Variovorax paradoxus: one gene and its partner. The protein of the gene in region 2 binds, or shares a complex with, the protein of the main gene of each other region. Links are inferred from orthologs where the notes say so. Each region holds a gene or a part of one and is shown on either strand. Other genes may lie near its edges.

The links.
Region 1: the proteins of xseA (region 2) and xseB are in contact, whole or in part, in a cryo-EM structure (PDB 8TXR), measured with the Escherichia coli proteins. The link is inferred for Variovorax paradoxus from one-to-one orthologs.

Annotation. Positions count from the first base shown.
Region 1 is NZ_CP045644.1:6,737,840-6,740,935, forward strand. The notes cover bases 328-3,096. They hold xseB (exodeoxyribonuclease VII small subunit), read right to left. Parts: upstream 1,961-3,096; coding sequence 1,694-1,960; downstream 328-1,693. Other genes in these bases: dxs (1-deoxy-D-xylulose-5-phosphate synthase), read right to left, coding at 328-745; GFK26_RS31260 (polyprenyl synthetase family protein), read right to left, coding at 768-1,682; GFK26_RS31270 (aromatic ring-hydroxylating oxygenase subunit alpha), read left to right, coding at 2,231-3,096. Outside these bases: more of dxs, read right to left, coding at 1-327. UniProt on the Escherichia coli protein: Bidirectionally degrades single-stranded DNA into large acid-insoluble oligonucleotides, which are then degraded further into small acid-soluble oligonucleotides.
Region 2 is NZ_CP045644.1:5,506,656-5,510,267, forward strand. The notes cover bases 284-3,241. They hold xseA (exodeoxyribonuclease VII large subunit), read right to left. Parts: upstream 2,448-3,241; coding sequence 1,119-2,447; downstream 284-1,118. Other genes in these bases: GFK26_RS25380 (DUF192 domain-containing protein), read left to right, coding at 284-430; GFK26_RS34370 (superoxide dismutase), read right to left, coding at 498-1,079; GFK26_RS25390 (MotA/TolQ/ExbB proton channel family protein), read left to right, coding at 2,760-3,241. Outside these bases: more of GFK26_RS25380, read left to right, coding at 1-283; more of GFK26_RS25390, read left to right, coding at 3,242-3,392; GFK26_RS25395 (ExbD/TolR family protein), read left to right, coding at 3,407-3,612. UniProt on the Escherichia coli protein: Bidirectionally degrades single-stranded DNA into large acid-insoluble oligonucleotides, which are then degraded further into small acid-soluble oligonucleotides.

The DNA.
Region 1 (3,096 bases), 1.2 Mb from region 2 along the record:
CGATCGGGCCGACGTAGTTGAAGCCGAACTGCTCGAACAGCGTGGCCGGCACGACCATGCCCTTGGCATGCTGCTCCAGGCGCTTGGCCAGCTCGAACAGCGGCGGCGCGTTGCGCAACATGCTCTTGCCGACGTTCTTGGCGGCGGCGTAGAAATTGCCGCTCATGAGCTGCGCGAGGTAGCGGTTGAGCGCGCCCACCGGCGGGCTGATCGACATGTCGTTGTCGTTCAGGATCACCAGCAGCTTGCAGTCGCACACGCCCGCGTTGTTGAGCGCCTCGAAGGCCATGCCGGCCGTGAGCGCGCCGTCGCCGATGATGGCCACGGCATGGCGCTTCTCGCCCTTCTGCTTGGCGGCCATGGCCATGCCGAGCGCGGCCGAGATGCTGGTCGACGAGTGGGCGGTGCCGAAGGTGTCGAACTCGCTCTCGCTCCTCTGCGGAAAGCCCGAGATGCCGCCCAGCTGGCGCAGCGTGGGCATGCGCTCGCGCCGGCCCGTGAGGATCTTGTGCGGGTAGGTCTGGTGGCCCACGTCCCACACCAGCCGGTCGTGCGGCGTGTTGAACACATGGTGCAGCGCCACCGTCAGCTCGACCGTGCCGAGGTTGGAGCTCAGGTGACCGCCGGTGCGCGAGACGTTGTCGAGCACGCAGGCGCGCACCTCGTCGGACAGCTGCTTGAGCTGGGCCCGGTCGTACTGGCGGATCGGCGAAGGGTCGTGGAGAGTGGGAAGCAGCGGAGCCATGGAGGTGGGTTCTTTTTTCTTCTCAGCGGTCGCGGTCGACCACCATGTGGGCCAGGGCGCGCAATGCGGCAGTGTCGGGCAAGCCGCTCTTGTTCAGCGCGGCAATCGCGTCGGCGAGCAATTGGCTCGCCTGCGCGCGCGCGCCGTCCAGGCCGAGCAGCGACACGTAGGTGGGCTTGTCGGCCGCGGCATCCTTGCCGGCGGTCTTGCCCAGGGTGTGCGAGTCGGCCGTGACGTCGAGGATGTCGTCGACCACCTGGAACGCCAGGCCGATGGCGGCGCCGTAGTCGCGCAGCGCCGCCAATGCGACCGGCGACACGGTGCCGCAGGCGGCGCCCATCTCGACGCTGCCTTGCAGCAGCGCGCCGGTCTTCAGGCGGTGCATTTCGCGCAGCTGGGCTTCGTTCAGTGCGATGCCGACGCTGGCCAGGTCGATCGCCTGGCCGCCGGCCATGCCCTGGCTGCCGGCCGCTCGCGCCAGCAGGCGGCACAGCAGCGCCTGCATCGCGGCGGGCACCTCGTCGCCCTCGGGCGCGAGCAGTTCGAAGGCCAGTGCCTGCAGCGCGTCGCCCGCGAGCAGCGCGTCGGCCTCGCCGAACTTCACGTGCACCGTGGGCTTGCCGCGGCGCAGCACGTCGTTGTCCATGCACGGCAGGTCGTCGTGCACCAGCGAATAGGCGTGGATGAGTTCGGTGGCGCAGGCCGCACGCAGCGCGGCGTGGGCGTTGCCGCCGACCGCTTCATTGGCTGCGAGCACCAGCAGCGGCCGCAGCCGCTTGCCGCCGTCGAGCACGGCATAGCGCATGGCGTCGCCCAGCAGCACCGGCGCATCGACGCCGACCCAGCGCGACAGCGCCGCTTCGACCGTGGCCAGATGCGGCTCGGCCCAGTTGGCCAGCGTCTTCGCGTCCCAGGGAGTGGTGGCGGTGGAAGTCATCGGGACGGCGCTCATTCGGCCGTCCAGGGCTTGAGGCTGCCGGCGTCGAGCACCTTGATCTGGTCTTCGACCGCCTGCAGCTTGTCGCGGCAGAAGCCGAGCAGTGCGGCGCCGCGCTGGTAGCTGCCCAGCAGCTGGTCCAGCGGCAGCTGGCCCGATTCGAGTTCTGCAACCAGTTGTTCCAGTTCCTGGAGCCCGGCTTCGTAGCTGGCGGGCAGCGGGCCTGTGTCGGGCGTCGCCGCCGGGCGGGTCGTGGAAGGAGAAGGCACCTTGGGCATGCAACGAATCGTGGATGAAACGAAGCATTTTAGGGCGGGGGCGCAACGAACCGCCGAGCGGCCCGCGCACGCCCGCGTTGCCCTTTGCAACACCCTGTATGACGCCCGGCGATGCGAGGCAAAACCCCGGCGGGCGCAAAAATGCCCCCCGGGTACAATCCCCGCTTCCCCCGCCGGTCACGCCGGCACACCTCTTCGGGCCGTCACCCATGCAGACGGCGCCTTCCGTTTTTCTTTTTTCTCCCTGTGGGGAGCTTGGTCAGGTCCTCCATGTCTGATTTAAGTCTTCAACTGCAGCAGGCCGCGAGCCAACTTCCAGTTACCGCGTATTTCGACGAGGCCTTGTACGCCCGCGAAATGCAGAACCTTTTTGCGCGAGGGCCCCGCTACGTCGGGCACCGACTGGCCGTGCCCGAGCCAGGTGACTTCCACACCCTGCCGCAAGAACACCAGGGCCGCGCGCTGGTCCACACGCCCAAGGGCGTGGAGCTCATCTCGAACGTCTGCCGCCACCGGCAGGCCCTCATCCTGCAGGGCCGGGGCCAGCTCGACGCGCAGACCGGCGGCAACATCGTCTGCCCGCTGCACCGCTGGACCTACGCCGCGAAAGACGCGCGCACCACCGGCACGCTGATCGGCGCCCCGCATTTCGACCAGGACCCGTGCCTGAACCTGCACAACTACCCGCTCACCGAGTGGAACGGCCTTCTGTTCGAGAAGAACGCCGACGGCAGCGGCCGCGACGTGGCGGCCGACATGGCCGGCCTGGGCCCGCAGGCCGACCTCGACTTCTCGGGCTACGCGCTCGACCGCGTCGAGCTGCACGAGTGCAACTACAACTGGAAGACCTTCATCGAGGTCTATCTCGAGGACTACCACGTCGGCCCGTTCCACCCCGGCCTGGGCAGCTTCGTCACCTGCGACGACCTGCGCTGGGAGTTCAAGCCCGAGTTCTCGGTGCAGACGGTGGGCGTGGCCAACCGCCTGGGCCGCGCGGGCAGCCCGGTCTACCAGAAGTGGCAGGAGCAGTTGCTCAAGTACCGCGACGGCAAGCCGCCGAAGTACGGCGCGATCTGGCTCACCTACTACCCGCACGTGATGATCGAGTGGTACCCGCACGTGCTCACCGTGTCGAC
Region 2 (3,612 bases):
CTTCCTGGCGCCGGCCCACGCGCAGCAGCAAATCCAACCGCAACCCCAAACCGATCTGGCACGCACGCAGTTGTCGGTCGGCCTCTACAAGATCGACGCACAGGTGGCGCAATCGCCCCGTGAACGCGAGATCGGCCTGATGTTTCGCAAGACGATGCCGCAGGCCGAAGGCATGATCTTCGTGTTCGATCAGCCGGCCACACAGTGCTTCTGGATGCGCAACACGCTGTTGCCACTGACCGCCGCCTTCGTGGCCGACGATGGCCGCATCGTCAACCTGGTCGACATGCAGCCGATGACCGAGAACTCGCATTGCTCCGAAGAACCGGTGCGCTACGTGCTCGAAATGAACCAAGGCTGGTTCGCCAAGAAGAACATCAAGAAGGGGGCCAAGCTCGGCGGCGAGCTGTTCTCCACAGCCAAGCGCTAACTCTGGACTCAGCGCCCGTAAAAAAGCCGACCCGCAGGTCGGCTTTTTCATGGCGAGAGCGCCGGCTTCAGCCGAAGTTCTTGGCCGCGAAGTCCCAGTTGGCCAGCTTGGCCAGGAAGGTTTCGACGAACTTCGGGCGCATGTTGCGGTAGTCGATGTAGTACGCGTGCTCCCACACGTCCACCGTCAGCAGGGCGGTGTCGGCGGTGGTCAGCGGCGTGCCGGCGGCGCCGGTGTTCACGATGTCCACCGAGCCGTCGGCCTTCTTCACGAGCCAGGTCCAGCCCGAACCGAAGTTGCCCACGGCCGACTTCACGAAGGCTTCCTTGAAGGCGTCGTAGCTGCCCCACTTGGCATCGATGGCCTGGGCCAGCGCGCCCGTCGGTGCGCCGCCGCCTTGCGGCTTCATGCAGTTCCAGAAGAAGGTGTGGTTCCAGATCTGCGCGGCGTTGTTGTAGATGCCGCCGCTGGACTTCTTGATGATCTCTTCGAGCGTCATCGCTTCGAACTCGGTGCCCTTTTGCAGGTTGTTCAGGTTCACCACGTAGGCATTGTGGTGCTTGCCGTGGTGGTACTCGAGCGTTTCCTTCGAGTACTCGGGGGCCAGCGCGTCGATGGCGTACGGCAGGGGTGGGAGCACATGTTCCATGGTTTTTTCTCGTGGGTTGGTTGTGGGGAATGAAGGATTCTAGGAAGTAATTTTCGAGGGCGCGTCGGACGTGTTCCCGTTGTTGCTCCCTCCATGCGTCACGGTCAGGCCGACCTCGCCATCCGCGAGCCGAGCGACGACCGCATCGCCAGCATGCAGCTTTTTCGCGCTGATGACCGCGCGGCCGGAGCCATCGCTGAGCCAGGCGTAGCCGCGCTGCAGAACCAGCGCCGGATCGAGCAGCCGCAAGCGCAGCGCCACGCGCTCCAGGCGCTCGCGCCGCTGCACCAGCGCGCGGTCGAATTTCGAAGGGAAGTCGGCGGCGATCGATCCCGGCACCTGCGCCAGGCGCTCACGTCGCGACAGCACCGCGAAGTGCAGGCGCTGTGCATGGTGGGCGAGGCGAAGCTGCTGGCGAGCCACCAGATTCGAGGGCCGGCCAAGACGCCCCGCCGCTTGATCGAGTCGCTGCCCCAGTACGTCCAAGCGTGCGCCAAGCGCGTCACCGAGCCGTTCGTCGAGCAGATCGAGCGCACCGAGCCACAGGTCGCGCGGCGCGCTGACGAGTTCCGCGGCGGCCGTGGGCGTGGGCGCGCGCAGGTCGGCGCAGAAGTCGGCGATCGTGAAATCGGTTTCGTGTCCCACGCCGCTGATCACCGGCACGGGACTCTGCACGATGGTGCGCGCCAGGGTTTCGTCGTTGAAGGCCCAGAGGTCCTCGATCGAGCCGCCACCGCGCACCAGCAGGATCACGTCGACAGCCGGCTCCAGCGTGTAGAGCGACTGCAAGGCGCGCACCAGCTCGGCCGGTGCGTTGACGCCCTGCACCGTCGCTGGCGCCAGCACCACGGGGATGTGGGGCACGCGCCGCCGCAACGCGGTCACGACGTCATGCAGTGCCGCAGCGCCCAGCGAAGTGACGACGCCCACGGCACGCGGCATCGACGGCAGCGCCCGCTTGCGCGCCGGATCAAACAGGCCTTCGGCTTCGAGGCGCGCCTTGCGCTGCAGGAACTGCTCGAACAGCGCGCCCTGCCCCGCGCGCCGCAGGCTCTCGACCACCAGTTGCAGATCGCCACGCGGTTCGTACACCGCCAGCCGGCCGCGCACCTCGACCTGATCGCCATCACGCGGCGTGAAGTCGAGCAGGCTCGCCGCGCGGCGGAACATCGCGCAGCGCAACTGGCCGGACTCGTCCTTGAGCGAGAAGTAGCAATGACCGCTCGATGCGCGCGAGAAACCCGAGATTTCCCCGCGCACGGAGACAGGGTTGAAGCGCGCGTCGAGCGCGTCGGCCACCGCGCGGCACAGCGCGCCCACGGCCCACACACGCGGCCCGGGCGCTGCATTCGGCTCCCTGAAGCTCATCGCGCCCCTCCGCCGTCGAGCGCCACTCTTCCACAACGGGCGCTGCGCCCCCCACTTTGGAGGGGTATGGTGGAACAGATGCACGAGTTCTCGTGCAAGCTGTTGATTTCATTGAAAAAAGTGCTGCTCAAAATTCAATCGATCTAACGGAAAGCCCGTCCCATGCGGGTTCGGAGCCATTGCGCCACGGGTTAATCACAAAGTTATCCACAGAATCTGTGCGTCCTTGCCGACACACAAACAAGCCGCGAGCCGATGGTGGCTCGGTGGATAATCGCCGCGCATTTGCAGTCTACGGGCCGGAGGATTTTCTTGTTTTCCATCATTGTTGCCGCGGGCTGGCCAATCTGGCCATTGCTCGCCTGTTCGGTCATCGCACTCGCGCTGGTCATTGAACGTTTCACCAGCCTCAAGACCGTCAAGGTCCTGCCGCCGAAGCTGCTGGACGAGACCATCACCGTGTCGCGCGGCGCGGTTCCCGGCCCCGATGTCGTGACCAAACTCGAAAGCAACTCGATGCTCGGCCAGGTGCTGGCCGCCGGCCTGCGCGCGCTGAACGCCAACCCGCGCTGCACCGAAGAAGACCTGCGCGCCGCCATGGAGGCCTCGGGCCGCACCGTGGCGCACAAGCTGGAGCGCTACCTGCCGGCGCTGGCCACCATCGCCTCGGCCGCGCCGCTGCTCGGCCTGCTGGGCACGGTGATCGGCATGATCGAAATTTTCGGCTCGCAGTCACCCGGCAGCGGTGCCGTCGGCTCGGGCAACCCGGCGCAGCTGGCGCACGGCATCTCGATCGCGCTGTACAACACGGCCTTCGGCCTGATCGTGGCCATTCCGACGCTGATTTTCTGGCGCTACTTTCGCAGCCGCGTCGACGAGTACCTGCTGAACCTCGAACTCTCGGGCGAGCGCTTTGCCCGCCACCTGAACGCCCTGCGCAAATGAGCTCGCGGGGCCGCATGCAGTTTCGCCATGGCGCGCGCGACGAGCCGGAGATCAACCTGATCCCGTTCATCGACGTGCTGCTGGTTGTGCTGATCTTCCTGATGCTGTCGACCACCTACAGCAAGTTCACCGAGATGCAGCTGCGACTGCCGACGGCGGACGTCGACGCCCAGCGCGATTACCCGAAAGAGGTGATCGTGGCGGTGTCGGCCGACGGCCG